2 regions of the Streptomyces sp. NPDC058326 genome follow, and region 1 is predicted to be linked to the other one. Evidence: riboswitches for the same ligand, from Rfam matches in the RefSeq annotation. Region 1 holds a riboswitch; the other holds the start of a gene.

Region 1 (4,061 bases):
CGCAGGGGGCGTTCGGATCCCAGGGCGAGTCCGACGAGGAGGGACCAGAGCGGGGTGGTGGCGTTGAGTACGCCCGCCACGCCGCTGTCCACGGTCTGCTCGCCGATCGAGAAGAGCAGGAACGGCAGCGCGTTGCAGAAGAAGGCGGCGACGACGAGCCGCCCCCAGGTCGTCCTGTCCCGTGGCAGCCGCTGGCCCGCCGCGTAGGCGAGCACGAGGAGGACCGTCGCGCCGAGCAGGCACCGTACGAAGGTGATCCACCCGGGAGTGAGGCCCTCGTCGAGGGAGATCTTGATCCAGAGGAAGCCGGAGCCCCAGAGCAGGGCCAGGACGCCCATGCGTGTCGCCGATGTCATGTCACCCACGGTCCCCCGCCCGATCTGACAGGACAAGCGAAGAATCATGGGGTCGCCGTTAAGCTCTGCTACATGCTCGATGTGAGACGCATGCAGGTGCTCCGGGCCGTCGTCAGCAGTGGCTCCGTCACGGCCGCTGCCGCGCACCTCGGTTACACCCCCTCCGCCGTCAGTCAGCAGATCGGCGTCCTGGAGAAGGAGGCCGGGATCGCGCTGCTCGAACGGTTCGGCCGGGGCGTGCGCCCGACCGCCGCCGGACGTCTCCTGACCGAGCACGCCGCCGCCATCGGCCGGCAGGTCGCCGAGGCCGAGACCGCCCTCGCCGATCTGCGGGCGGGCCGCACCGGACAGATCTCGGTCCACTACTTCGTCACGGCGGGCGCCGAGCTCGTCGCTCCCGCGCTGGCCCGATTCCGTGCCGAACACCCGGGCGTACGCGTGGAGTTGAGGATCGCCGACGGGGCGCCCGACGAGGAGGCGGACCTCACCCTGACCGTACGTCCCCGGGTCGGCGGCGCCGGCGCGTCCGGTGGCGGGCTCCGGCTGGTCCATCTGCTCGACGACCCCTACCGGGCCGTGCTGCCCAAGGGGCATCCGCTCGCCGGCCGCCGCACGGCCGTCGACCTGGCGGCGCTGGCCTCCGAACCCTGGGTCGGCAGCGAGCGACCGGGCCCGTGCCTCGACGCGGTCATGGAGGCATGCGCCGCGGCCGGGTTCACTCCGGACATCGCGGTGGAGTGCGAGGAGTACGCCACCGCGCAGGGCTTCGTCGCGGCGGGTCTCGGCGTCAGCCTGATCCCCTTGACGGCCTTGGGCAGCCGCCACCCGAACGTGACCGTCCGCAAGGTCCGCGGTCCGGAGCCGGTCCGTTCGATCCACGCGGCGGTACGCGAGTCCTCGCTCGCCCTGCCCGCCGTGCGCGGTCTCCTCACCGCACTTCAGGAGGTCGGGGCGAGGGCGGCACAGTGAGCGGCTCGCAGCTCATTGTTCTCCGCCCGGACCACATGTGATGGCTGCTCCTGGCGCACCTGAGCATCCATCACGTAGCCCGGCGGCACGACAGGCGGGCGTCAGTGGCCGGCGTGCGCGGCGCGGTGGATCGTGGCGTCGAGGAGGGCGAGGGCGTCGGCGGCGGTACGGCCGGGCGCCCTGTTCCAGGGCCCGATCAGGTCCCGCCATCCCCGTGACCGGAGTTCGGCCATGATCCACGCCGCCGCCTCGTTCATCGTGGTCGCGCTGCCGTAGCCGAGCCGGTGGGCGGCGAGGAGGGCGCCGCAGACGCACCGGGCGCCGCGGGCGTCGCGCAGCTTGTAGGGGGCGTTCTGCCAGCCCCACTCCGTCAGCACGAGGCGGGCGTAGCCGAGGTGGACCGAGGGGCGCAGCTCGGGCTGGCCGACGCGGCGCCAGGCGTGGAGCCGGTCGGGCAGTACGGCTCCGAGCCGTCCCGGGAGGCGGCGCTCGGCCGGAAGGGGCGGCGGCAGGGCGTCGAGCGCGTCGGCGACGAGCCGGTCCACCGGCACGGAGAGCAGGGCTCTCCATCTCTCGGTGTCCGGCGGGGCGTCGGGTGCGGGGGCGGTCGTGGGTGAAGCTGCGGCGGTCCAGTCCGTGACGATCCGCTGCCAGGTGGCGCTCTCGTAGAGGGCGGCGGCCTCACGGTCGAGGGTGTCGGGGGTGAGCAGGGAGGCGGAGGGCGACATCCGGGCGGCTCCTCGGTCGGGGTCACTCCATCGTTCAGGACGAATGTCGGCTTTGCGACGTATGCCCTTGAGTACACCCCGACCGACGGGCACTTTCCAACACACTCTTCTATTAAGAGAATTAAGGGCCATATACGGACATTGAACGCCTGGTGATGCGACTCACTTTTCCCAGCACTCGCCCGCTCCCCGAGCCGGCGCATGCCGCGCCGCACAAGGAAGTTCGGCGGGCCGGAGAAACGGTCGATCTTGAATTCGATGAATTCTGTGATCCATTCACCGAGCAGAGACATCCACACCCCTTGTTCTCTCCGGCACGACTGGCCTACGGTCACCTCCATTCGAGCGGATCGCCGAATCCTGCCACCGCTCGGAATACCTCCCTTTCACCCGACGGCAGGAGCGGGGGACCCACGAATACGCCGGCCCGGAATCCGGAACGGCTCGGGGTGAAGCCGCGTGCGCGCGGCCGGACATCTCCAGTCCGAACCCGACAGCTCACCCCGAAGGCGCCGGAGAGGAATCCGTCATGCCTGCACACGGTAAGCACCGCCGCCCCCGACGCCACTCCGTCTCGCGTGGAATCGCGCTGGTCGGAACGGGTGGGGCAGCCCTCGCCCTGCCGCTCATCGCCCCCGCCGCAGCCGGCGCCGCGACCGTATCCGGAGCCCCGGAAGTCGCTGCCCGGCCCCTCGCCGCCCCCGCCGCGGCGGCCACGGCCAAGGCTCCCGCCGCCCCGGCCGCCGCCCGGACCTACACCGTCGCCAGCGGTGACTCGCTTTCCCTGATCGCCCAGAAGAAGGGAATTCAGGGCGGCTGGAAGAGCCTTTACCAGGCCAACAAGACCACTGTGGGTGACAACCCGTCACTTATTCACCCGGGCCTTGAACTGACGCTCGGTCGGAATTCCGTGAAGGCGACCCCCGCGCAGCCGAAGAAGTCCGGTTCGGCCGAACGGGCGAGCCGTTCCGAGCGCCGGGCGGCCGCCCCGGCCGTCGCCAAGGGCACCGGAGCCTCCGCCGCGCAGGCCGCTCCCGCCGCCGCTCCGGTCCAGGCCGCCCCGGCCGCCGCCACCCAGTACGCGAACAACCTCGACGGCTGGATCCGGGAGTCGCTGGACATCATGGCCCGGCACGGTATCCCCGGTTCCTACGACGGGATCCTCCGCAACGTCATGCGCGAGTCGTCCGGCAACCCCCAGGCCATCAACCTCTGGGACTCCAACGCGGTGAAGGGCACCCCCTCGAAGGGGCTCCTCCAGGTGATCCAGCCGACCTTCGACACCTACCACGTGCCGGGCACGTCCACGGATCTGTTCGACCCGGTCGCCAACATCACCGCCGCCTGCAACTACGCGGCCGCCCGCTACGGGTCCATCGACAACGTCAACGGTCCCTACTAGTCACGGAAGTGCCGGGTGAACCAGGAGGCGGCGAGCTCCGCCACCTCCTCCAGGGCACCCGGTTCCTCGAAGAGATGGGTGGCGCCCTCCACGACGGCCAGCCGGTTCTCGCAGCGCAGCCGGGAACCGGCCCGCCGGTTGAGGTCGAGGACCAGCTCGTCCCGGCCGCCCACGATGAGCAGCGTCGGGGCCCTGACCCGGGCCAGGTGGTCGGCCGCGAGGTCGGGTCTGCCACCGCGTGAGACGACGGCGGCCACCGGGGACGCGGGGTCGCCCGCCGCCCACAACGCGGCGGCGGCTCCCGTACTCGCGCCGAAGTAGCCGAGCGGAAGGCCGCCGCCCTCGGGCCGCTGGGCGAGCCACTGGGTGGCGCCGGCGAGCCGGCCTGCGAGCAGCGGTGTGTCGAAGACACGGGCCCGGTCCCCCGCCTCTGCCTCGGTGAGCAGGTCGAAGAGGAGCGTTCCGAGGCCCGCCCGGTTGAGCGCCGCCGCGACCGCCCGGTTGCGGGGGCTGTGCCGGCTGCTGCCGCTGCCGTGGGCGAACAGCACGATCCCCGCGGCCCCCTCGGGCACCGCGACCCGTCCGGTGAGCGTGGCCCCGGCGGCG
Region 2 (4,061 bases), on a different contig from region 1:
CGGTACGGACCGCGGCCGGGTACGGACCGGGCAGGAGAGCACAGGTGGGGCACCCCCTAGGAGCGGGCGACGGCGGGCGGCGGGGCGGTGACGGCCGCCGCTCGTACGGGCGCGCCCGGCAGTTCATCCGGGCCCTGCCGCCCCTGGTCATCGCCGGCGGGGTCGTCTTCGACGTACTGACACCGCCCGCGTACACCGCGGCGCCGCTCTTCTCCGCCGCCCCGCTGATCGCCGCGCCCTTCTTCTCCACCCTCACGACGCTCCTCACCGGGATCGCCGCCGTCCTCGCCTCCGTCGGACTCCACCTCTACAACGGCACCGCCGACGAGATCCCGTCCCTGACCGAGACCCTGACGGTCGTCACCGTCTCGGCGCTGGCCCTCCTCATCAGCCGGGTCGTGCGCCGCAGCGGCGAGCGGCTCGCCTCGGCGCGGGTCATCGCGGAGACCGCGCAGAAGGCCGTGCTGCCGACGCCCGCGGAGCGGATCGGCGGGCTGCAGTGCGCGGCCCGGTACGAGGCGGCGCAGGCGGACGCGTTCATCGGCGGCGACCTGTTCGCCGTCCAGGACACCCCCTACGGGGTGCGGCTCGTCGTCGGGGACGTCCGGGGCAAGGGCATGGAGGCGGTCGAGGCCGTCGCCGTCGTCATCGGCGCCTTCCGGGAGGCGGCCGAGCAGGAGCGGAGCCTGGAGGGTGTGGCGCAGCGCCTCGAACGGGCGCTGGCCCGCGAGGGCACCCGCAGGGACGGGCTCGACGCCGTCGAGGGGTTCACCACCGCCGTCCTGGCCGAGATCCCGCGCGAGGACGGGAGCGGTACCTTCGACGGTTTCGTACGGGTCGTCAACCGGGGCCATCCACCCCCGCTGATGCTGTACGCGGACGGGCGCCTGGACACGCTGGAGCCGACCGAGCCGGCGCTGCCGCTCGGCATGGGAGATCTGGCGGTGTGGCCGGACCGTGCCGAGGGGCGGCCGTACCCGCCGGGCGCGACGCTGCTCTTCTACACCGACGGCCTCTCGGAGGCACGGAACGCGGCGGGTGTCTTCTACGACCCCGGGTCCCGCCTCGCCGGCCGGATCTTCCCGGGGCCCGAGGAGCTCCTCGACGCGCTGGTGGACGACGTGCGGCTGCACACGGGCGGCGGGGCGACGGACGACATGGCGCTGCTCGCGCTGAGCCGTCCCGCGAGGGGGCAGCAGGAGCGGCGGCGCACGATGCCGGTGGTCCCGCCTGCCGGGCCCGGTCACCGGTCGTAGTCGAGAGGTGTCGCTGCGATAACAATTGACATAACGTCAGGTCCGGCAGGTTTCGCCGGCGCGCGCTGAAGGGGGGTCAACTCGGGCCATTCGCGCACAATCCCATGAATGATCAAGGGGAGCGGCTTGGAATCGGCACCCCCTGTCTATTAACGTTCGATAACGCAGCGCGGTCGTCCCAGCCGCCGCAAGAGGCGGCACCGTGCGCACGCGCCGAATCCTGAAAAGGAACCGGGGAACCACCAATTGGGGTGAATCGGGCCTTTCGCACCTGTGCGACCGTGCCCGTAGGAGACCTTCCTGCTCCGAACCCGTCAGCTAACCCGGTAGGCGAGAAGGAAGGAAAGGAGCGCCCCTTCGTGGCGTCCAACACCCCCGTACCCGAAGCTCCCTTCGACGCCTTCGGTGGTGGTGCGGGTCCCGCCGCCCCGGACACCGAGTGGAACCCCACCGAGGATTCCCTCCGCGCCAACCGCTCCGGCGGCCGGCACCGGGTCGTCAAGCAGCGCTCCAACTTCGCCCGCTCCTCCACCGTCCTCGGCGTCGGCGTCATCGCGGCCGTCGGCGCGGGCGGCCTCGCCACCGCGCAGGAGAAGCCGCCGGTGGCCATCTCGCTCCCGGACCTTCCGGACCTCGGCCTGCCGGACGCCCACGACCTTCCCGGTGTCGGTGACCTCCTCCCGGACGAGGACGCGGACACGGTCTCGGGTGACGACATGGCGGCCGCCGACGCGGTCCGCTCCAACCCCAACCCGCTCACCGCCGCCGCGTACACCACCGTCGACGACGAGCGGACCGGGGCGACCGCCGAGCAGGCCACGCGCGCGGCGACCGGCACGGCCGACGCCGGCGAGGCCCTGCGCGCACGCATCATGCAGCAGGCCGAGCAGCAGCAGGCATCCGCCGACGCCGCGGAGAAGGCCGCGGCGGAGAAGGCGGCGGCGGAGAAGGCAGCCGCGGAGGCCGAGGCCAAGGCCGAGGCCGCGGAGAAGGCGGCCGCCGAGGCGAAGGCGCAGGCCGAGGCGGAGGCCAAGGCCAAGGCGGAGGAGGAGGCAAGGGCGAAGGCCGAGGCCGAGCGCCTCGCGCAGCTCGCCGCGAGCTACTCGATGCCGCTCTCCTCGTACTCCCTCACCGCTGTGTACATGCAGTCCGGCTCCATGTGGTCCTCCGGCTACCACACGGGCCTCGACTTCGCGGCCCCCACCGGCACCCCCCTCAAGGCGGTCCACGGAGCCACCGTCAAGGAGGCCGGCTGGTCCGGCTCCTACGGTTACCGGATCGTCCTGGAGCTGGAGGACGGTACCGAGGTCTGGTACTGCCACCTGTCGTCCATGACGGTCGGCGTCGGCCAGACCGTGGGCACCGGCGAGACGATCGGCCGCGTCGGCGCCACCGGCAACGTCTCCGGCGCCCACCTCCACATGGAGGTGCACACGCCCGGCGGCGACGGCATCGACCCGGCGTCCTGGCTCCGCTCTAAGGGCCTGACGGTCTGAGATCGGCTGACGGGCGGGCCGATCATCCGGCGAATCGTCCGGCGGGCTGATCATCCGACGGTCCGAGCGGGCGTCGGTCCGGTCCGAGCGGGCGTCGGTCCGGTCCGAGCGGGCGTCGGTCCGGTCCGAGCGGGCGTCGGGCCGACCGGCCGCCGCTCCGGTCCGTCCGGCGGTCCGACCGGCCGCCGCTCCGTCGCTCGGGCTGCCGCTCCGTCGGTCAGGCTGCCGCGCCGTTCCTCGGGCCGCCGCCCGAGGAATAGGCCCGGCGGCGGGGAAGGTTTCTCACTCCATGACCTCTCTCCGCCCGCTGGGCAGTTCCGACCTGCACGTCTTCCCGCTCGCCCTGGGCGGCAACGTCTTCGGCTGGACCGCCGACGAGGCGCAGTCCTTCGCCGTCCTCGACGCCTACGCCGCCGCGGGCGGCAACTTCGTCGACTCCGCCGACGTCTACTCCGCCTGGGCCGAGGGCAACGAGGGCGGCGAGTCCGAGACCGTCATCGGCCGCTGGCTCGCCTCCCGGGGCAACCGTGACGACATCGTCGTCGCCACCAAGGTCGGCGCCCACCCCCGCTTCAAGGGGCTGTCCGCCACCACCATCAAGGCCGGCGCGGAGGAGTCACTGCGCCGCCTCGGCACCGACCGCATCGACCTCTACTACACGCACTTCGACGACGAGTCGGTCCCCGTCGAGGAGATCGTCACCGCCCTCGACCAGCTCGTGAAGGACGGCAAGGTCCGGGCCGTCGCGGCCTCCAACATCTCCCCGGAGCGGCTGCGGGCCTCCCTCGAATTCGCCGAAGCCGAGGGTCTCGCCCGGTACGTGGCCCTTCAGCCGCACTACAACCTGGTCTCCCGCGAGACCTACGAGGGCCCGCTTCTGAAGACCGTGGAGCAGGCCGGGCTCTCCGCCGTCCCGTACTACGGCCTCGCGGCCGGCTTCCTCACCGGCAAGTACCGTCCGGGCGCCACCGTCGACAGCGTCCGCGCCTCCGGTGCCGGCGGCCACCTGGACACCGAGCGGGGCCGGGCCGTGCTCTCCGCGCTCGACACGGTCGCCGAGGCGCACGAGGCGGAACTCGCCACCGTCGCCCTCGCCTGGCTCGCCTCCCGCCCGACGGTCGCCGCCCCGATCGCCTCGGCTCGTACGGTCGAGCAGCTCCCGGCCCTTGTCGCGTCCGCCGACCTCACCCTGACGGAGGCCGAGCTGACGCTCCTGACGGAGGCGTCGGCGTCCTGAGGCGCCCGCCCCTCCGGCCTCCGTCCAGGGCCTAACTCCGGTACGGGTTGTAGCCGTCGTAGTCCAGGTACT

Evidence for each region. A riboswitch is a leader RNA that binds a small molecule or an ion and turns the genes downstream of it on or off. The one in region 1 is predicted to bind cyclic di-AMP.
Region 2: it holds a riboswitch for cyclic di-AMP, as region 1 does, so the genes downstream of both, ACFVYX_RS33385 (M23 family metallopeptidase) here and ACFVYX_RS14325 (transglycosylase SLT domain-containing protein) in region 1, are expected to answer to the same signal.

The regions. Positions count from the first base shown of each region.
Region 1 covers NZ_JBHVZO010000006.1:99,997-104,057, forward strand. The annotation lists gene ACFVYX_RS14310 (DMT family transporter) at 1-356, opposite strand, end outside; gene ACFVYX_RS14315 (LysR substrate-binding domain-containing protein) at 447-1,325, shown strand; gene ACFVYX_RS14320 (hypothetical protein) at 1,427-2,053, opposite strand; cyclic di-AMP (ydaO/yuaA leader) riboswitch at 2,395-2,578, shown strand; gene ACFVYX_RS14325 (transglycosylase SLT domain-containing protein) at 2,583-3,455, shown strand; gene ACFVYX_RS14330 (phosphoribosyltransferase family protein) at 3,452-4,061, opposite strand, start outside.
Region 2 covers NZ_JBHVZO010000029.1:21,392-25,452, reverse strand. The annotation lists gene ACFVYX_RS33390 (PP2C family protein-serine/threonine phosphatase) at 45-1,256, shown strand; cyclic di-AMP (ydaO/yuaA leader) riboswitch at 1,458-1,604, shown strand; gene ACFVYX_RS33385 (M23 family metallopeptidase) at 1,616-2,752, shown strand; gene ACFVYX_RS33380 (aldo/keto reductase) at 3,042-3,989, shown strand; gene ACFVYX_RS33375 (PrsW family intramembrane metalloprotease) at 4,021-4,061, opposite strand, start outside.